Regions from separate parts of the Paraburkholderia sp. 40 genome, predicted to be linked through region 2. Evidence: predicted binding sites of a transcription regulator. Region 2 holds the regulator's gene; each other region holds the start of a gene.
What was found. Region 2 encodes FNR, which switches genes on or off when oxygen is low (the NO sensors DNR and NnrR bind a similar motif). Its sites were predicted from a motif close to TTGATNNNNATCAA; they were not measured.
Positions count from the first base shown of each region.

Region 1: hemN (oxygen-independent coproporphyrinogen III oxidase) is a predicted target of FNR. The motif match lies at 1,860-1,873, and genes of this name have one in related genera.
Region 3: OKW28_RS15730 (basic amino acid/polyamine antiporter) is a predicted target of FNR. The motif match lies at 4,628-4,641, and genes of this name have one in related genera.

Region 1 covers NZ_JBNPVY010000004.1:1,482,020-1,489,132, reverse strand. Annotated here, with positions in the region: gene OKW28_RS28395 (ArsC/Spx/MgsR family protein) at 1-198, opposite strand, end outside; gene OKW28_RS28390 (OmpW/AlkL family protein) at 490-1,161, opposite strand; gene hemN (oxygen-independent coproporphyrinogen III oxidase) at 2,007-3,410, shown strand; gene OKW28_RS28380 (hypothetical protein) at 3,507-3,782, opposite strand; gene cyoA (ubiquinol oxidase subunit II) at 3,888-4,784, shown strand; gene cyoB (cytochrome o ubiquinol oxidase subunit I) at 4,788-6,794, shown strand; gene cyoC (cytochrome o ubiquinol oxidase subunit III) at 6,798-7,113, shown strand, end outside.
Region 2 covers NZ_JBNPVY010000004.1:361,337-368,449, reverse strand. Annotated here, with positions in the region: gene OKW28_RS23360 (universal stress protein) at 1-600, shown strand, start outside; gene OKW28_RS23355 (universal stress protein) at 735-1,211, opposite strand; partial or broken gene OKW28_RS23350 (LuxR C-terminal-related transcriptional regulator) at 1,392-1,755, shown strand; gene OKW28_RS23345 (response regulator) at 1,946-2,377, shown strand; gene fnr (fumarate/nitrate reduction transcriptional regulator Fnr) at 2,370-3,152, shown strand; partial or broken gene OKW28_RS23335 (nitroreductase family protein) at 3,279-4,156, shown strand; gene OKW28_RS23330 (DUF1488 domain-containing protein) at 4,201-4,476, opposite strand; gene OKW28_RS23325 (nitroreductase family protein) at 4,784-5,455, shown strand; gene OKW28_RS23320 (c-type cytochrome) at 5,574-5,906, shown strand; gene OKW28_RS23315 (DUF3564 domain-containing protein) at 5,965-6,339, shown strand; gene OKW28_RS23310 (hypothetical protein) at 6,452-6,580, opposite strand; gene OKW28_RS23305 (hypothetical protein) at 6,645-6,824, opposite strand; gene OKW28_RS23300 (hypothetical protein) at 6,908-7,113, shown strand, end outside.
Region 3 covers NZ_JBNPVY010000003.1:67,904-75,016, reverse strand. Annotated here, with positions in the region: gene OKW28_RS15745 (MFS transporter) at 1-915, shown strand, start outside; gene OKW28_RS15740 (RcnB family protein) at 1,014-1,349, opposite strand; gene OKW28_RS15735 (arginine deiminase) at 1,758-2,948, opposite strand; gene OKW28_RS15730 (basic amino acid/polyamine antiporter) at 3,074-4,495, opposite strand; gene OKW28_RS15725 (ATP-binding protein) at 5,021-6,367, opposite strand; gene OKW28_RS15720 (response regulator) at 6,364-7,104, opposite strand; gene OKW28_RS15715 (hypothetical protein) at 7,112-7,113, opposite strand, start outside.

The DNA of each region.
Region 1 (7,113 bases), 1.1 Mb from region 2:
CCAGGTGTGCACCAAGGCCGCATTGAAGCCGACCATGCGGCGCTCGTCGCATTGCATCAGCGGCCGACGGATCAGCAGCGGCTCGGCCAGCAACAGCGCCAGCGCGACATTGGCGTCGATCGTTTCCGGCACCACTTCGCTCGACTTGATGCGCCGTGCCGCGCGGTAGAACCTCTCGCTGACCGGCCGCGGCGCCATGAAGGCCCGCAGCGTGCGGCGGTCCAGAGCCAGCTCAATAGGTTGCGCACGTCGAGTGTGTGGCCGGCTATGCGCAGCAGGGCTTTCTGGCGCGCATTGCCGGAGCAGCCGGGCCTTTGGATGAGGTGGGCCATTGCCGGGGTTCTCAGGTTTGACGCAGCAGTTGCAGGCAGTCGAGGCTGGCCGCCGTGTCGATGGCAGTGAAGTCGTCCTGATAACGCACAGCCGGATCGGCGCCCAGCCCGAGCAGCGTGCGCACTTAACAACGGAAAGGGACACTAGCTGCGCTCGCTAAAACTTCATCCCGACGCCTATTCCCAGTACCAGTGGGTCGATGTCCAGCCGGCCCAACGAACTATCGCCGACCGAGGCGTCCGTGTGCATCCAGATCTTCTTGATATCCGCGTTGAGAAAGACGGTCTTCGTGATCTGCACGTCGACGCCAGCCTGCACCGCCGGACCGAAGCTGCTGCGTGATACCTGGATACCTTCGGAGCCCGCGCTCAGGCCGTCGTTGTAGAAGTACGTGTAGTTGACCCCCGCGCCGACATACGGTCGGATCATGCCAGCATGGTTGAAGTGATATTGCAGCAGCAGCGTCGGTGGCAGCACGTTCACGCCACCGAGATCGCCGAGGCCAGACGTCACGTGGTGCCGCGAGGTGGCGAGAATCAGCTCGATGCCGATCGCGTCGCGGATCATATAGGTCAGGTCCAACTCCGGCACGAGTGCGTTATTGACACCCACGCCGAGCGACGACAACGTGCCGCTGGTGTGTACTTCGGGCTCGATCGAGATGGCACGCAGACGCACGAGCACGTCACCGGCGTGGATCCCATCCGCCCGCACCTCGCCTGCCATCGTGCTTCCGTTCGCGCTTACGTCATCCGCGTATGCCAGCACTTCGAACAAACCGGTAGCGCACAGGCTTGCCACGATCATGACGGCCTTAATCAGCTTCATCGCTTTCCCCTTGTTGATGTATGCGGGGAATTGTCGACGCGCAAATCAGGGTGGCCCTTGCGCAAGATCAACCGGTCCCGAGCCCGAAGTCAAGTTGCGACATCGGGTCACGCGTAGGAATGTCGAGATAGCGGGAGCCTTGAGGACGGACTATGGGCCTTCAACCGCATTGACTGGTACCCAAGATGTTTCTCGCACCCGGAGGACCGATTTCGCAGCCATTGCCAAACTGCCTGCAGCCGCCGAACCGCACAGCCATGCGCGATGCTCCGCAGTTCAGATCTATCTGGCGGGTGCGAAAGCGCCGCGCGACACGCGTCGCGTACCCAGTGCCCGACCACTCAGGCTGTACGGCAGATCATTGGCAATTCGTGCCGCGGGCGAAGCCAGTCAGCTTCCCGAAGAAGCCGTTGTCAAGGCTATCTAGCGCACCCGACCCGCCCGTATCTGACGTCTTCCCGTCCTGGATGCACTTCTGGACGCTCGGCCGCAGGCTCTGCCGTCACCATCAACACGAGCTCGCCGGGGCGTGCCGTCCCGTTGCCCGGTCGCAGGCACATAATTTCAGGCGGCCGGCTTCGCGAGATTGCGCGCCTGAGCGTAGCGCTATTCCAGAACGAACGTCCGTGTATATCATGAACACGTCCCGCGCCTCGCCTCTCACCTACACAGGACTATCGCGCTAACGACACCTCGTATTGACACAGATCAGAGCTTTCCGGGCTCCATGCAGGACAATCGGGGCAACCGTGTTCGCGGCGCTGTCCGCGCGGAAGGTTCTGGAGATGGGGATGAAGAAACGAATACACCGCGAAGCAGATTATCAGCCGAAGCAGCGCACGCGGATGCGGGAAGCGGCATCCCGAACGCCTGACAGTCCGGAGATTCCCGCGGAGGTGGTTCGCCACTTCGACCGTTCGGGGCCTCGCTATACCTCATATCCCACCGCAGATCGATTTCACCCCGGGTTCGAGGAGCGGGCATACGAACGTCAGCTTGCCGCTCGTGCTACTGCCGAGAATAATCCGCCGCTCTCGCTATATGTTCATTTGCCGTTTTGCAGATCACTCTGCTACTTCTGCGCATGCAACAAGGTCATCACGCACGACCATGGCTGCAGCGCTAGATATCTGAGCTACCTCGTTCGTGAGATGGACCTGGTCGCGTCACATCTCGGACCTGACCGGCGAACCGTGCAGCTGCATCTGGGCGGTGGAACGCCGACCTTCTTTCCTGTTGCCGAGCTCGAAGAGCTTGTCCAGCAACTGCAGAACCGCTTCGCGTTCGCGATCGACGCAGAACTCGCCATCGAAATCGATCCGCGAACCGTCAGCACCAAAACGCTTTCACCACTCGCGCGCCTCGGCTTCAACCGAGCGAGCTTCGGCGTACAGGACTTTGCTACCGACGTCCAGCAGGCTGTCAATCGCATCCAGCCACTCGATGTGGTGGAACGCGCACTCAGCGGCGCACGCGATGCGGGATTTCTCTCAATTAACGTCGACCTGATCTACGGTTTGCCGCAGCAGACTGTCGCCAGCTTTGCCCACACACTAGACGAGGTGATCCGGCTGGCGCCCGATCGCGTCGCGCTCTACAACTACGCGCACCTACCAGACCGCTTCAAGGCCCAGCGATTAATTGACGCAGCCCAATTGCCATCGACCGAGGAGCGCCTGCGCATATTTATGCTCTCGGCCCAGCGCTTTCTCGATGCCGGATACATCTATATCGGTCTCGACCATTTCGCCAGACCCGACGACGAGCTGAGCATTGCGATGCGCAACGGTAGCCTCCATCGTAATTTCCAAGGCTACACGACGTACGCGGAGTGCGATCTGGTCGGCTTCGGTGTGTCGGCCATCGGCAAGATCGGCAGCGCGTACAGCCAGTCGACGAGCTCGTTGCAAAGCTACTACCGATCACTCGACGAAGGCCGGCTTCCGGTCGAACGCGGAATTTCCCTATCGCCTGACGATGCGTTGCGTCGGGAGGTGATCATGACGCTCATGTGCAGCGTGCCGCTGAATTTCGCGGCGATCTCGCTAGCGCATCAGATCGACTTCGTCCGCTATTTCTCAAGTGAGCTTACCGCCCTGGAACCATACCGGGAGGCGGGACTGGTGAGCATCGATGGAAACGGCATCTCGATTCCCCCAAAAGGCCGGTTCTTCGTGCGCGCAGTGGCCATGGTGTTCGACGGTTATCTGGAGCGCCCCTCGAGCTCGTCCTGGTCAAAACTGATCTAGCGGCACGACCGCCGGCGGCTGGCGCAAACAACGCGACGAGACGTGTTCGTCGAACTCCGAAATAGCAACGCCAAGGTGCGTATTCGCTGATCCGGATCAGATTGTCCCGCGCATCGAGAATGCTGCGAGCGTTGCATTACCCGCAAACCGCACCGTCAGCAAGGTGTTCCCCTGTTCACACGGGCGCCGTAAAGTCTGTCCTTCGTTCCGCGCCACGTGCCCGTCACGACCCTCGATTGCCAGATCGAGGCCATCCCTCGCAGCCTGGCTCTGCTTCTGTTCAGCCATGAAGACATGAGCGATCGCCTGATTTTGCCCGCGCACTGCGTCAGTGCACCGCACCCCGCCGCTTTGTTCATCCTTGATCGACATCAATCACAAAGCTGGCCGGTTGTCGGACCATGACGCTGCGAGTGTGATGCCGCATGCGTCAAGCCAGTTTCAGGTCAAAAGTGCCACAACCCGGACTTAACCACTATGACAGACAGAAAAGCCTTAAGGAAACGGTCGATAGCGATCGTCACGACATTGAGCGCCTGTCTATCGGGATGTGCTCTGACTGTGCTTGATCCAAAAGGGAGCGTCGGCGCGGCCGAGAAGTCGCTGATCGCCACCGCCACGTGGGCGATGCTGATCGTCGTGATCCCGGTGATCCTGCTGACGCTGTTCTTCGCGTGGCGCTACCGTGCGTCGAACCGTCACGCGGTCTATGCACCCAAATGGGCGCACTCGACGGCGATCGAGATCGTCTGCTGGACGATCCCCGCCCTGATCATCCTGTACCTCGGTATCCTGACGTGGCGCACCACGCATGAGCTCGACCCGTACCGGCCGCTGCAGTCGAGCGTGAAGCCGATCGACCTCGAGGTGGTCGCGCTCGACTGGAAGTGGCTCTTCATCTACCCGGACCTCGGCATTGCGTCGGTGAACCAGCTCGCCGTGCCAGTCGATACGCCGGTGAATTTCCGGATCACGTCGGACTCGGTGATGAACTCATTCTTCATCCCGCAACTCGGCACCCAGGTGTATGCAATGGTCGGCATGCAGACCCGTCTGCACCTGATCGCGGATGCACCGGGAAATTTCGAAGGCATGTCCGCCAACTTCAGCGGCAAGGGATTCGCCGACATGAAGTTCCGCACGCTCGCGACGAGCGCCCCCGACTTCGACGCATGGGTGCGGAAGGTCAAGGCTTCGCCGGACCGCCTGAGCATGGACGAATACGCCGAAGTCGCGAAGCCGAGCGAGAAGCAGTCGGTACGCTACTTCTCATCGATCGACCAGCACCTGTTTCGCAACATCGTTGCCCGATACAACAACGGCAACGTCACGGCCTTCCGCGACGCCGCCTGTCGCACGCAGACCACGGAGTAAGCCATGTTTGGAAAACTCACGCCCGGCGCGATTCCGTTCGATCAGCCGATCATCATGGGCGCGGCCGCGTTCATGGCGCTCATCGTGCTGGCGGTCATCGTCACGCTCACGAAGCTCGGCCGCTGGAAGTGGCTCTGGACCGAGTGGCTGACAAGCGTCGATCACAAGAAGATTGGCATCATGTACATCATCGTCGCGGTGCTGATGCTCATGCGCGGTTTTGTCGACGCCGTAATGATGCGGCTTCAGCTCGCGATCGCGTTTCACGGCCCCGGCTACCTGCCGCCGCACCACTACGACCAGATATTCACCGCGCACGGTGTCATCATGATTTTCTTCATGGCGATGGCGCTGATGGTCGGCCTCTTCAATCTTGTCGTGCCGCTGCAGATCGGCGCGCGCGACGTCGCCTTTCCGTTCCTGAATTCGCTGAGCTTCTGGATGACGGCGATCAGCGCGATCCTGATCAATCTGTCGCTCGTGATCGGCGAGTTCGCGCAGGTCGGCTGGCTCGCGTATCCACCGCTGTCGGAGCTGCAGTTCAGTCCCGGCGTCGGGGTCGACTACTATATCTGGAGTCTGCAGCTCTCCGGCGTCGGTACGCTGATTACCGCGATCAACTTCTTCGTGACGATAGTCAAGCTGCGCGCGCCCGGCATGACGCTGATGAAGATGCCGGTGTTCACGTGGACGGCGCTGTGCTCGAACGTGCTGATCATGGCAACGTTCCCGATCCTAACCGTGACGCTCGCACTGCTCGGCCTCGACCGCTACGCAGGCATGCACTTTTTCACAAATGAGCTCGGCGGCAACGCGATGCTGTACCTGAACCTGATCTGGGCGTGGGGCCACCCGGAGGTGTACATCCTCGTGCTGCCCGCGTTCGGCATCTACTCGGAAGTGATCGCGACCTTCGCGAAGAAACCGCTGTTTGGCTACAGAACGATGGTCTACGCGTCGTGCGCGATCACGGTGCTCGCATTCCTCGTGTGGGCGCACCACTTCTTCACGATGGGTTCCGGCGCGGACGTTAACGCGTTCTTCGGCATTATGACGATGGTCATCGCGATCCCCACGGGCGTGAAAATCTTCAACTGGCTGTTCACGATGTACCGCGGTCGCATCGAGTTCACCGCACCCGTGCTGTGGACGATCGGCTTCATGGTCACGTTCACGATCGGCGGCATGACGGGCGTGATGATGGCGATCCCGGGCGTGGACTTCGTGCTGCACAACAGCCTGTTCCTGATCGCGCACTTTCACAACGCGATCATAGGCGGCGTCGTGTTCGGCTATCTCGCAGGCTTCCATTACTGGTTCCCGAAGGCGTTCGGCTTCAAGCTTAACGAGAAGCTCGGCAAGCGGGCGTTCTGGTGCTGGTTCGTCGGCTTCTACGTGTCGTTCGTGCCGCTCTACGTGCTCGGCTTCATGGGCATGACCCGGCGCCTGAATCACTACGACAACCCGACCTGGCATCCCTGGCTGTTCGTCGCCGCATGCGGCGTGGTGCTGATCGCACTCGGTGTCGTGCACCAGATCGCCCAGGTCGTCGTGAGCGTGATCCATCGCAACGAGCCGGAATACGACGACCTGACGGGCGACCCGTGGAACGGCCGCACGCTCGAATGGGCCACCGCGTCGCCGCCCGCTGTCTACAACTTCGCGCGCATACCGGTCGTCCACAAGCTCGACGCGTTCGCGCACATGAAGGAAAGCGGCGCAGCAAATGCCGCACTGGCGCATTACGAGGACATCCACCTACCGTCGAACACCGCGGACGGGTTCCTGATCGGCGCATTCAGCCTCGTGCTCGGCTTCGCCGGCGTCTGGCACATCACGTGGCTCGCCGTGCTGGCCTTCGTCGCGATCGTCGCCGCGCTGATCGCGCGTAGCTTCCGCGACGACCATGGCTACGTGATTCCGGCCTCGCGCGTGCGCGAAATCGAAGCACGACGCGGCAGCGCACCCACCCCGGCCGCCCTTGAATTACCCGAATCCGCGGAGACCTGATCCATGACGCAATCTGCATTACTCGTCCATCACGGCAGGTCGAGCGTTGACCACGGCCCAACGCCCACCGTGTTCGGCTTCTGGCTGTACCTGATGACCGACTGCGTGCTGTTCGCGTCGCTGTTCGCCGTGTTCGCCGTAATGGCGCACCAGTTCGCGGGTGGTGCGTCCGGACGGGACCTGTTCGACATCCCGGGTGTCGCACTTGAAACCGGCGCGCTGCTGCTGAGCAGCACCACCTACGGCTTCGCGATGCTCGGCGCGCAGCGCCAGGGGCGTGGTGCCGTGATCTGCTGGCTCCTCGTGACGTTCGTGCTTG
Region 2 (7,113 bases):
GCGGCCGGCGAACGCGCCGGCCTGAGCGTTGAATGGCGCGCGCCAGCGGGTGATGCGGTCGAAACAACGGCTTTGCACGCTCGCCACGCGGACCTTCTGATTCTCGGTCAGTCCGATCCGGAGGAGCCGTCGTCGTATATCGCCCGTTACTTTGTAGAGGACGTGGTCATGAGTGCGGGCCGCCCGGCCATCGTACTGCCTTACGCCGGAGCCGTCCGGTCGTTCGGGCAAAGCGTGTTGATTGCGTGGGACGGCAGCCGCGAAAGCGCGCGATCCGTGGCCGATGCACTGCCGGTGCTAAAGAAGGCGAGATTCGTCACCGTGATGATGGTGCAGCGCCATTCGCAGAGCGGTGAACCGGCCGGCATCGACGTCGCCGCCTGGCTCGCGCGGCACGGCATCGAAGCGGGATTCGCCGGGACGCCCGGAGTGGACGGTGTATCGACCGGCGCGCTGCTGTTGAACATGCTTGCCGACCGCCATATCGATCTACTGGTGATGGGCGCGTACGGGCATGCGCGCGTTCAGGAAAGGTTGCTCGGCGGCGTCACGCGAACCATGCTGCAGTCGATGACCGTGCCGGTGCTGATGTCACACTGATTCGAAACGGATTCGCGATGTACGGGTTTTTAGGCATTACGCGGCGATAGCCCCTCACGAAACTTTCAAGGCGCCCGCTCGTCAGGGCGCCTCTTTTGTCCGCGATCCACAGGCCGAGGTTGTAATTCATGCCGTCACAGGCCCGAGGGTATCTCGTCCAGATCCCGTTCGCGCCGGACCAGCAGGACCGGCACCTCGGTGCGCCGCAAGACGGCTTCAGCCACACTGCCCAGCAGCAAGCGTCCTATTCCATGCCGTCCATGCGTGCCCATCACGACAAGATCGGCTTCGCATTCGCCGGCTATACGGCAGAGCACACCCGCGATGTCCTCGCCGTACGCGTCGAGAACTCGCGTCAAGCCACGCACCCCACGCTGCCCGAATAGCGCGCGAGCATCTTCCAGCGTCGCCATCGCGGCCTCGGCCGACACCGTCGAGCGGCTCTGCTGATCGATCAGGCCGATGCCGACGTCGACCATTTGCGCAGCATGTTCGGCGACGAATACCGCTGTCACGGTCGACTGTGCCGCCTCCGCGATGGTCAGCGCTTCCTGAAGCGCGAGTTGGGCCGCCTGACTGCCGTCGATTGCTACGAGAATCCGCTTGTACATGACATGCTCCTGAACTCTGACGCATCCCCCAACGAACACTGGCGAAACGTGCCCGGATGTTCAGTCTGCGGTTTCAAACCCGAAATACGCTTGATGCGGATCAAGCGCCGGCCGTCTGGCTTCGACCACCCCTCTTTCAGGCACTGCGCTCCGCGTCATCAACCGCAGCTACTGGCATGAGAGCAACAGTACGCCGTGCGCGCTTTCAAAGCCGGCGCATCGGGCTATCTCACCAAGGAGAGTGCCGGCGCTGCGCATCCTCGTACTCACCAGTCTCGCGATCGCCGAGCGCTTTGCGCAAAGCCTCAACGAGCCCGCCGACACGCTGCCCCGTCAGCGCCTGTCGGATCGCGAATTCGACGTATTCCGGCGCATCGCAGCAGGGCAGACCCTCACGGAAATCGCCGCCGAACTGAGCGTCAGCGGCAAGACCGTAAGCACCTACAAAACCCGCAGCCTCGAGAAAATGCAGATGCCTCACGAAGCCGCACTGGTGCGCTATGCACTGCGCCACAAGCTGCTCGGCGAAGACGACGAAATCTAGCGCAGTCATGGCGCCGCTGTCACTGGGTCCGCTCCGTCGTTAACCCCCGTCACATCCGTGGCTCCTCGCGCGGCTGCTTTACCGTCACAGAGTGTATGTAGGAAATTCCCTACAACACTTCGCGCTCGCCTACCCGAATCTCGTTCCCCGCTGATTTTATTTTGAGATGACGCGGCCGATACTTCGAGCCATGAACTCAAGCCCGTCATACCCAGCCGTACGCGTGTTCCTCGTGGACGACGCGATTTCGATCAGGAAACGGATCGCCGCGCGTTTCGGTGCGATCGAAGGCGTCGAGATCGTCGGTGAAGCGGAGGAACTCTGTGCGGCACTGGACGGCATCGGCGCGACGGCAGCCGACGTCGTGGTGATGGATTTACATCTGAGCGGCGGCAGCGGCATCGACCTGCTGCGCAACCTCGCGCAGAGCATGTCCACCGTCATCACGATCGTGCTAACGAATCATTCGGGCACGTGGTTCAGGCAGGCGTGCGTCGCCAACGGCGCGCAGTACTTCTTCGACAAGACCAGCGAATTCGATCTTGCATGCAACACCATCGAGCGAATTGCCCACGAGCATTGCGCGCGTGGTCTCTACCATCTCGGAGCCCATCATGTCTGACGTTGCCGAATATTTCCAGACCCGGACCATCGCGCAGATTCCGCTGCAAGCACTGAAAGACCCCGGATTCGCACCGGCCCCGCCGAAGCACGGCGGCGCCAACTGCTCGAGTTGCGCGATGCGTGCTTCCTGCTTGCCGGAAGGTCTGACGGCGACAGAGACCGAACGGGTCGAGGCGCTGATCTGCCCTTCGCGCACGATCAAAAATGGCGAATCCCTGTTTCGCGCAGGCGATTCGTTCCAGAGCATCTACGCGGTTCGCGCGGGCTCGTTCAAGACCGTCGTGATGCATCGCGACGGCCGTGAACAGGTCACCGGATTTCATCTTGCGGGCGATGTGCTGGGTCTCGACGGCATCGGTTCAGGCAAGCATAGCTGCGATGCGCTCGCCATCGAGGACAGCAAGGTCTGCATCATCCCGTTCCATTTGCTCGAAGCCATGTGTCGCGACGTCAAGGCATTGCAGCAGCATGTGCACAGGCTGATGGGCGGCGAGATCGTGCGCGAGGCCACGCTGATGATGCTGCTCGGCACGATGTCCGCGGACCAGCGGGTCGCGACGTTCCTGCTGAACCTGTCGGGCAAGCTCAAGTCGCGCGGTTATTCGCAGGCCGAATTTCATCTGCGCATGACGCGGGAAGAGATCGGCAGCTACCTCGGGATGAAACTCGAAACCGTCAGCCGCATGCTATCGAAGTTTCAGAAGGACGGCCTGCTCGACACCCACGGCAAGCAGATCAGGATTCTCGACAGGGAAGGTCTCGCCCGCGTGTAGCCGCGCGCGCCGCAGTTGAATCAAGCCGGCATTGCGCCGCCGTTTGATCGGAGTCAAGCCCGCCGCAGGGCTGTCTGACAGGATGGTCTGACGCAACATAGCCGACACGGCGTCAGGAGACCCCGAATGAGCACCCTTCCCAACACGACGGCATGGTCCGTCGATGAACGGCAACTCGACCCGCATGCGGGCATCGACGAGAAACTGCGCTTCGCGCTGCGCTATGCGGTACTCGCGCCGTCGAACCACAACACTCAACCGTGGCATTTCATCGTCGATGGCGACTGCATGACGCTGTGCGCGGACCACATGCGCGCGCTGCCGGTGGTCGATCCGTACGACCGCGAGTTGATTATCAGTTGCGGCGCGGCAAGGGCCTCGCCGCGCTGTTCGATGCGATTGCGCTGCGCGTGACGACGCGTGAGATTTTCGCTGGCGAACCCACGCCACCCGAATTCCAGCGGCGCCTCGTGGACGCGGGGACGGCGGAAGGCTGCGATACGGTCTGCATTGAAAGCACGGCGAGTCGGGAACAGCTCGCCGAGTTGATCGGTGAAGCCGACCAGAGGCAATTCAAGGACCCGCGCTTTCGCCGCGAACTTGCTAGCTGGATTCATCCGCGGCGTCTTCAGGACGGCATGCCCGCGTTGTCGACCGGCGCGCGCGGGTTGCTCGACTTCGCGGTGCCGTTGGTGAGTTCGATCGTTCGCACCTTCGACCTGGGCGGCGGTCTGGCCGCAGCGCATCAGACACTCGTCGCCGGCTCGCCATTGCTGCTTTGCATCGGCACCGGCACGGATGACGCGTCCGCATGGCTCGCGGCCGGGCAGGCGCTCGAACGGGTGCTGCTCACCGCCGCCTCCGAAGGCATGACGGCTTCCTACCTGAATCAACTGATCGAAGTGGCTTCGCTGCGCGAGCGCCTGCGCGCCGCGCTCAATCTGGACGCCGTTCCGCAACTGCTGATCCGGGTTGGCCGTGGCAGCGCCGTGCCGGTGTCGTAGCGCGGCGCAGTCAAAGGGCCGATCAGCGGCCCGGCCGCGCGGCTTCAATCCCGGAAGCGGAAGTAGCCGCTGTGCATCATGACCGGCTTCGCGCCCACTTCTTTCAGCAAATTTCGCGCGGCGGCCTCGATGGGCAGCCGGTGTGTATCGAACGCTTCGATCAGATCGTCTTCACGCAACGAAGGCGCGCCGAAGTGGTCTTCCAGCGCCTCCGCGGTGATGGCGCACTGCACGCGCTCACCGTCGACCTCCGCCGGAAAGGCGACGACGAGATCGCGCGCGCAGTACTCGGGACGTTCCTGCGGGAAATGGATATGCATGGCCGGTACCTGTGAGCGTGAAAGGACGTGGCTTGAATAAAGCCGACGGAAGCGGCGCGGACAACCTGAGTGCGACCACGCTCGGCGCTCCGATGTGTTCAGAATAGACGCGCTTGAAACGTCGCCAATTTTTTGGTGGCGATCCTGGTTGACTCGGATCAAGCGAGTGACATCACCTGACGGCAGGCCTCGAACAGCTCCGCGTTCGCGAAAGCCGGGTTGATTTGAGTCAATCATTAAATGCCGCGGTGGTACACGATGACTGTGTGCCGTTTGCAGTTCCGGCTTGCACGAGGATGACGTGTTCATGAAACATCTATTCAGACTTGGCACCACACCGCGCGATCAGGCGCGTACGCGTCCGGTCACCGGCATGGTGTCAGAGCACATCGAACTGCCTGCTCCCGAGCGCGCCGGCGGCATGCCGATCATGGAAACATTTGCGAAACGCCGCACAACGCGCCGCTTCGCGGCCGACATGCTGGACGACACGATACTCAGCAATTTGCTGTGGGCGGCCAACGGCATCAATCGCGAGCCGGACGGTGGGCGAACCGCGCCCTCGGTGCTGGCCCTGCATGAAATCGACATCTACGCGGTGCTCGCGCGCGGACTGTATCGCTACAATCCACGCCGACATCGCCTCGACCTGGCCGTCGCAAGCGATCTGCGCGGGCTGACGGGCTACCAGGACTTCGTGGGCGATGCGCCGCTCGATCTGGTGTACGTCGCCGACCTTGCACGCATGCACGACATCACACCGTCGCAGCGCGAACCTTTTGCATCGGCAAGCGCCGGCGCGATCGTGCAGAACGTCTATCTCTTCTGCGCGGCCGCAGGACTCGCTGTCGCGGCGCGCGGCTGGCTCAACCTCAGTGCGCTGAGTGTCGAAATGCACCTGCCGCGCGACAGCGTTTCGGTCCTCGCTCAAACGGTTGGCCGCTTCGATTCGTCCGATAGCGCCGACGATGCCGGATAACGCAAGCAAACGGTCAATGATCGCAGGCAAACGTCGGCTTGACGTGAGTCAATTGCAACCGCGTCGTCAAACCTGGACTGAGCCTGCAACCTTTCGTGGAGTGTGTCTCGTGAAAGCCATGTTTCCGCCCTACCTGGCCGCGCATGTAGTCGGGCTCCTGCTGACAGCAAGCGGCGCGGCGTTCGGGCAGTCCGAGCCGACCGCCCTCGTCGATCAACAGCATTGCATGTTCTGCCATACCCGCGACGCGCCGTTTCTCGCGCCTTCGTTCCAGCAGATCGCGCAACGTTATCGAAACGCGCCGAATGCACAGGTGATGCTTGAACACAAACTGCGGGTCGGCGGCAGGGCTCATTGGGGTGACATGGCCATGCCGCTGCCGCCTGACCGCGGCGGACCGATTACGCCCGAAGACGCCCACACGCTGATCCAGTGGGTCCTGAGTCAATGAACCGCAACGAACGACTAGTCGCTTACTGCGGATGCACGTGGTACAGATGGAGAAAGTCATGCGCCTGACCATTCACCTCGACACATTCGACCGTGTCAATCCGATGGCATTTGCCATCCTGTGGCTCGACAACGAAACGCGGCAATGGTCGCGCGAGGGGCACCTGGGCCTCGAACTGCCCGAATGGGGCACGCTGCAAGTCGACTGCGGCAATACACTCGTGTGCGGCCCGCACGATTCGGTGCCCTGCTGTGTGCTTGAGGGGCTTGATCTGAACGTGTCCGGCGGCCCGTTCGAAGGTGAGACCGGGCGTGCGCAATGGTGCGCCAATGCAGGCAGGACGCTGATGAGTGGCCACTGGCACATTCAATGTGTCGACCACGAGGGCGCGGAGCCTGAAAATGGCATTTTCGCGGACGACGACACTGCCTGAACCTTATTTGAACCGTCACGACAACGAGGTGCGCTCATGGGACTGACCGCGGATCTGGACGGCGTACGGCACGCGTATGGACTCTGTATCGTGCGCGCCCCGTGGGCCTATTTCACGCGTGCGCATCCCGCAGGTAGAACGCCAGATAGACGACGCGGATCAAGCAACTGATCTGCTCGCCTGAAATCGACAGCGCGAACAGTTCCGACCTCGTCGCACAAGCGGAAGATCTACGTTTCATGCCGGGCTCAGTCTCCGAATATTTTGTTGATATGCGGCCGTTGCGGGGACGTCCGAAGAGGACTTCAAATGTGGTTATGCCCGCAGCGCTTTTCCATCATCACGCCGCCGCGATGAAAAGAAAAATACCATTTGGAGACCTCACCATCTGCAATCGAGATGGGCCGCGTTGAGGATGCCGAGAGCAATATCTTGTCGCCGGGAACGGGCGCGTGATAGCGCGCAAGCGCTACCCTACCTTGCATACATGACCGCGTTTACCGCGCCAATACGTCCAACTCTCCAAGGCTCACGTGTTGGCCTTGCGGGTTATGGGAATGAATCGAGCATGTTTGCGTCACTGGTCGGCTTCGCGTCACAGCGTATGTTGCCGCCGGCGTTGCTGGCCGCATGCAATGAGCGGGTAGCAGTAGCTCAAGCCGTTGCGGGGGAAGATGCGCTCGTCGCCGCGCGGCGACGAGCGATCTGGACGCTGTACCGCGATGCCGGCGTACGACTGTTCGAACTCGTGTGGTCCGATGAGGCGCAGCTACC
Region 3 (7,113 bases), on a different contig from region 2:
GAATTCGCGGCGGTGCGCTTTATCAGTTCGCTCGGCATTGGCTGCATGGTGCTGGTCACCACGCTTGTGGCCGAATATGTGCCGACAGAACGGCGCTCGCTGGTACTCGGCATGCTGCAAACTGGCATTTCGGCTGGATATATCGTCGTGATCGCACTCAGCAACTGGATCCTGCCGCAGTACGGCTGGCGCACGCTGTACTACGTGTCTGCCGTGCCGGTGCTGCTCGCATTCGCGATCAAGTTCGCGGTGCCCGAACCGGCGGCATGGCTCGCTAGCCGGGCTGCCGACCGTGCGAGCAAAACGCGGCTCGTCGACAATCGCTACGCGCAGATTTTCCGCGACCGCCAGGCGCGCACGATGTTCATCCTGTGGACCTTCGCGTCGATCTTCGTGCTGTCCGGCTTTTACGGCCTGAACAACTGGCTGCCGACGTATCTCGAGAAGGAATTGCACATCAAGTTCAGCTCGCTGACCGGCTATATGATCGGCACATACGTGGTCGCCTTCATCGGCAAGATCTTCGCGGGCTGGCTCGGTGACCGCTGGAGCCGGCGCGGCGTGTACGTGATCGGCTGTATCGGTGCGGCACTCTTTCTGCCCGTGATCATTTTCTGGCACACCCACGACAACATTTCCACGCTGATGCTTTTCTTCGGCTTTCTGTACGGCGTGCCGCTCGGCACGATCGGCACGTTCATGTCGGAGAGTTTTGCGACGTCGGTGCGCGGCACCGCGGTGGGCGGCTCGTATAATCTCGGGCGCTTCTGTTCGGGAGCGGCGCCGATCGTCATCGGTTTTATCGCGACGCAGTTCTCGATCGGACTTGGCTTTCTCGTGGTCGGCGCGGTGTTCTTTTTGAGCGGCGTGACTGCATTGTTCGTTCCCGACCGGCTATACGACACGCAGCATTAAATCGACACGAAAATGACGAAATCATGTCGTGTCGATGAATGGCCCAGGTTCCGGCGCTAAAACTGGCCGCCGGATAGCCCGGGCACCACGAGGAAGCATTACTGGGTTCCGGCGACAATGTCTGAAATGGTCCAGTTGTTCGTCGTTACGAGCACATAGTCGCCGTTGACACCCAGCCATTTGTGCCCGCGCGGCGGCGCATTGAGGCCGTGTCCGCGCCAGTCGTCCATCATGAAGTTGTAGTGACGGTATTCGGCCGGCACACGTTGACCTTTATGCCAGTCACGGTGCGGAATCGACGGCATCACCTGCTGACGGCCCGTACCGGCCATCTGGCCGCCGCCCTCGTCCTTCATGGGCCCAGCCGCAATCGCGAGCGCGGACATACCGGCAAATGACAAGGCGACGAGTTGCGCAACAAAGCGATTATTCATATTCGAACCTCCGTGCGGTGGAAGAAAGCTCCGAGCATTCACGCGATTGACGTGAAAAGTGATCGTCCAGCTACTCGCAGATTCATTAACTCGAACTTCATTGCAGCGATCGCTGGTCTATCGAATGTAATCTTTGCAAATCGCGAGATATCAAATTCGATAATTCAGGCGCGAAGTCGTTAAAAAGTATAGTAAAAGGAAGTTCGACTTCAAGCCGGACCTGCCCACCACTACGGCGTGCGTCAACCGGCGATTAGCGGGGCGATCCGATTCGTCGCGTCGATCGTCTGGACGGATCGCGCCGTTCCTGGCGGCGGCGGACGCGCGCGCGGCGCTGTCGCCCGTTCGCCACTTCAGCGAGCGGGCGACACTTTGCCAGTCACCGGCCAGATTGATTCGCTTGACCGATCAATAGTCGACCGCATCGCGGATGATCGGGCAGGTCATGCAGTGACCGCCGCCACGTCCACGGCCCAGCTCCGCACCGACGATCGTAATCACTTCGATGCCCTGCTTGCGCAACAGCGTGTTCGTGTACGTGTTGCGGTCGTATGCATAGACGACGCCCGGGGACGCGCACACGAGGTTCGCACCGCTATCCCACTGCGTGCGCTCGCGTTGATAGTCGCTGCCGCCCGCCTCGACCACGCGCAGATGCTTCAGCCCGAGCGCCTCGGCGACGACGTCGGTGAACGGCTTGTTTTCGGCGTGCAACTCGACGCCGCTCGGATGGCTGCTCGGCCGATACGAATAGGTGCGCGTCTTCGCCATGAAGTCCGGGGCGACCAGCACGCAATCGCGATCGGCGAACGTGAACACGGTATCGAGGTGCATTGCCGCGCGAATCTTCGGCATCGCCGCGACGATCACGCGCTCGGCCGCACCCTTCTTGAACAGCATTGCAGCCAGTTGACTGATGGCCTGCCGCGAGGTGCGCTCGCTCATGCCGATCAGCACGACGCCCTTGCCGATCGGCATCACGTCGCCGCCTTCCAGCGTGGCGAGACCGTGGTCCTGAGTCGGGTCGCCCCACCACACGTTGACCTTGCCCGCGAAATCGGGGTGGAACTTGTAGATCGCCGTGGTCAGGATCGTCTCCTCGTGGCGGGCCGGCCAGTACAGCGCATTCAGCGTGACGCCGCCATAGATCCAGCACGTCGTGTCGCGCGTGTACAGCGTGTTCGGCAGCGGCGGCAGCAGATATTCGGTGCCGCCCGCCGCTTCTTTCGCGACCTCCAGCGCCTTGCCGCCGTGCGCTTCCGGGAAGTCGTGAGTGGATAGCCCGCCAATCAGCGTTTCGGCCAGCTTGCGATTGTCGAGCCCTTCCAGATAGCTTCTCAATTCATCGATAAAGCCGAGGCCGACCTGATTCGGCACCACCTGGTTGTCGAGAATCCACTTCTTGCCTTCGGGCACCGCGACCGTTTCGGCGAGCAGATTGTGCATCTCCACCACTTCGACGCCGCGGTCGCGCATCTTCGTGACGAAGTCGAAGTGGTCGCGCTTCGCGTTCTCGACCCACAGTACGTCGTCGAACAGCAGTTCATCGCAATTGCTCGGGGTAAGACGCTGATGCGCGAGCCCCGGTGCGCAGACCATCACTTTGCGCAGCTGCCCGACTTCCGAGTAGACACCCAATTCACCCGCTTTCGCGTCCGTGTTCGCCATGATGATCTCCTGAATGCCAATGTTGGCCCGCTCTGTTCAATCGGATTTCATTAAAGCTAAATCGCGATCCTTCCGGTTACGAGGCCATAGATGCCGATGATCGCGCCAATGATCGCAACGATAAAAATGATCCAGTCGGAAACGATGAAGACATTCTTGTTCTGCTCGCGCCGAGCCCAGATATAAAGCGCGGTTCCTGGCGCATACAGCACGGCGGAAAGCAGAATGAATTTCAGGCCACCCGCCCAGATCATGAAGACCGTATAGATCGAGGCGATTGCGGCCATGATGAAGTCACGCCGGCGCTCGTCGGCGCGCACGTCGTAACCGTCGCCGCGATTCGCGTTCATGCAGCCGAACACCGCGACGAAGAGGTACGGAATCAACGACATCGCGCTCGTCAGATTCAGCATCAGCGCGAACGCATCGCGCGAGAAGTAGGTGCTGATGACGAGCAGCTGCACCACGATGTTGGTCAGCCACAATGCATTGGCAGGTACCTTGTTAGCGTTTTCCCTCGCGAATACGGCGGGCATGTCTTCGGTCTTTGCCGCCGTGAACAACACTTCGGCGCAGATCAGCGACCAGGCGAGATAAGCGCCCAGTACCGAAATCAGCAAACCTATGCTGACGAAAACCGCGCCCCAATGACCGACCACCGCTTCGAGCACCGCCGCCATCGACGGCTGCCGCATGGCCGCGATGTCGGCGCGCTGGAGCACTGCGTAAGGCAGCATCGTCACGAGCACCATCAGCGAGGTCACGACGACGAAGCCGAGAATCGTCGACTGGCCGACATCGGAGCGCTTCTTCGCATAACGGGAATAAACGCTCGCCCCTTCGATACCGATGAACACGAACACCGTGACCAGCATCGTGGCCCGCACCTGCTCGAGGATATTGCCTTCGAGTCCTCCGCCGTAGAGGTTGGCCTGGAACAGGTCCAACCGGAAACCGAAGATCAGGATCAAGATGAACACCAGAATCGGAATGACCTTGGCGACCGTGACGATACTGTTGATGAAGGCCGCCTGCTGCACCCCCTTCAGGATCATGAAATGAAATAGCCAGATGCCGATCGATGCAACGACGATCGCGACGACCGTATTGCCGTCGCCGAACACGGGGAAGAACGCGCCGAGTGTCGACTTGATCAGCACCCAGTAAGAAACGTTGCCGATACAGCTACCGATCCAATAGCCAAATGCGGACAGAAAGCCCGGATAGTCGCCAAAGCCCGCTTTCGCATACGCAAACACGCCGGCGTCCAGTTCGGGCTTGCGTTCCGCCAGCGCCTGAAATACGCGCGCCAGCATATACATGCCCGTGCCCGCAATCAGCCAGGCAATCACGGCACCCACCGGACCGGTGGCATTGGCAAAAGTGCGCGGCAGGGAAAAGATCCCGGCTCCGACCATGCCGCCCACCACCATCCCGGTGAGTTGCATTTTTGACATCTTTTGTGGCGTGGACGCCATTCGGATTCCTTTTAGTTACCTTTTTAACAAGGATCTGTAATCAGATTCGAACGAAACGTGTCTCTCGGCCAATCTTGCTGTTGATCAGCCGTGCTACTCTGCAACCACCACACGAAAAGAATGGTCTGTCCGTTGGCGTTTGTCAATTTATCGAAGACAAGGTAACGGACTGTGGCTCGCTATGCGATCGAATCCATCGATGCTGCGTCGCCGAATTTGGTTGAATTTGCGAATTAACAATTCACCACGCATCTGAATTGCTCGCATCGATAAGTCGCTTTGAATATCGATGATTTAACAATGATGCGACCTGCCGCATCACCGCAGCGGTTTTCTCAAATGATGGGGAATCGCTGAAGCGAGCTGAACCGGTGGTCATTCAGAACTACTGAGAAGCACAGAGCCACAGCTCGAAATAGCGCGCGGGGTCATTAATAGTCCAAACCCGATGACGATTTCGTAATGACGGGCTTGGTGAATTTTTCTGACGGAATCGTCCGCGTGTCCGCGCCGCAAGAGGTCCAACTATGACTCGCGCAACTTCCTCAACGTCAGCCGCGCTTCGAGACCACCGCCGACGCGGTTGTGCAGCGTGAGCGTCGCGTCCATCGCGAGCGCGAGTTGCCGCGCGATCGCGAGCCCCAGCCCCGTGCCGCCCGTTTGACGATTGCGCGACCCTTCGAGCCGCACGAACGGCTCGAACACCGTCTCCAGCGACTCGACCGGAATGCCGGGACCGCGATCGAGCACCGACACGGTAGCCTCGCCATCGTGCAACGCCCCGATATCGATCTGCGCGGCGCCGCCGTACCTCAGCGCGTTATCGACCAGATTGCCGACGATGCGCTTCAACGCCTGCGGACGCATCGTCAGCGACTGGCCGAAGTGGCCCTGCAGTGACACTTGCTGACCCGCGTCGACGTAATCGCACACCAGGCTGTCGAACAGCGCATCGGGATCGATGCGGCGCGGCACCTCGGTCGTGCCATGCATCGTGCGCGCATAGGTGATCCCTTCCTTGACCAGCGCCTCCATTTCCTGCAGATCCTGGCGCAGCTTTGCGGCCTCGCTGTCGTTGTCCATCGTGTCGACACGCAAACGCATGCGCGTGATCGGCGTCTGCAAATCGTGCGAAATCGCCGCGAGAATCTGCATGCGCTCGGTCATGTACGTGGCGATCCGGTCCTGCATCGCGTTGAACGCGCGCGCGGCGCGCGCCACTTCGGACGGACCGGCTTCGCGCAGACGCGCGGCCTTCAGGTCGGGGCCGAGCGTGTCGGCCGCGACTGCGAGCTGATTGAGCGGGCGCGTCGCGAGCCGTACCGCCAGCCAGCAGCAGGCCGCGAGCACGAGCAGCTGCAGCGTCAGCACGAGCGGCAGCCAGCGCGACAACGGGGCGCCGGGCATCGGCCGCAGGTCGATGGTGAGCGGCGTGCCGTCGCTCAGTTTCAGGTGCACCTGCAGACGCTCGCGATCGCCCGGCACTGCGTTGACGGTCAACGGATAACGCGTGCCGATGCCATCGCCGATCGACTGCGCGACGCGCGCCGACAGGCTCGCGTCGACCGGGGTGCCTGGCACGCCCGGGCCGAGCACGAACTCATAGCTGCGCCGCGCGAGCCGCGGCAGCCACTGGGCGCGCTCGTCGGGAGGCAGATGATCGAGCAGCGCGACCGAGCTCGCCACCTCGCGCTCGATGTAGCCCATCATGATATTGGTCATCGTCTGGTCGCGCTCGGTCATTGTGAGCCAGAACGACAGCGCCTGCGCGAGCGCGAGCCCGACGAACAAAATCACCGCGAGCCGCGCGAACAGCGTGCGCGGCCAATGCGGCCAGCGCAGCAACGACGGTGATGATGGAGACGCGCTCATTCCGGATCTCCGATCGCGGTCACGGTCGCTGAAAACACATAGCCCTCGCTGCGCAGCGTCTTGATGTAGCGCGGCTCGCGCGCGCCGTCCCGCAGGCGTTGACGCAGGCGGCTCACCATCAGATCGATCGAGCGGTCGAACGGATCGGCCTGGCGTCCCTGGGTGAGGTTCAGCAACTGATCGCGCGTGAGCACGCGCTGCGGATGATCGAGAAACACACGCAACAGACGGTACTCCGCGCCGCTCAACGCCACCTCGGTTCCGTCCGCGTCGAGCAGATGGCGCGCGGTCGTGTCGAGCCGCCAGTCGCCGAAGCACAGCATCGGCGCCGACTCCGTCACCTCCATGCCGGGCGGCAACATGCGCGCGCGGCGCAGCACCGAACGGATTCGCGCGAGCAACTCGCGTGCGGCGAACGGTTTGGTCAGGTAATCGTCGGCGCCCATTTCGAGGCCGACGATCCGGTCCGCTTCCTCGCTGCGCGCCGTCAGCATCAGGATCGGCACTGTGCGGAACTTGCCCGCGCGCAACTCACGGCACAGCACGAGGCCGTCTTCGCCGGGCAGCATCAGGTCGAGCACGATCAGGTCGGGCGCGCCGTTCTCGAGCGCGGCGCGCATCTGGCGGCCATTGGCCGCGAGCGAGACACGCACGCCGTTTTTCTCGAGGTATCCCGCGAGCAGTTCACGGATACCGCGATCGTCATCGACGATCAGTACGTGGTCGGAGGTTTCCATCGACGGATT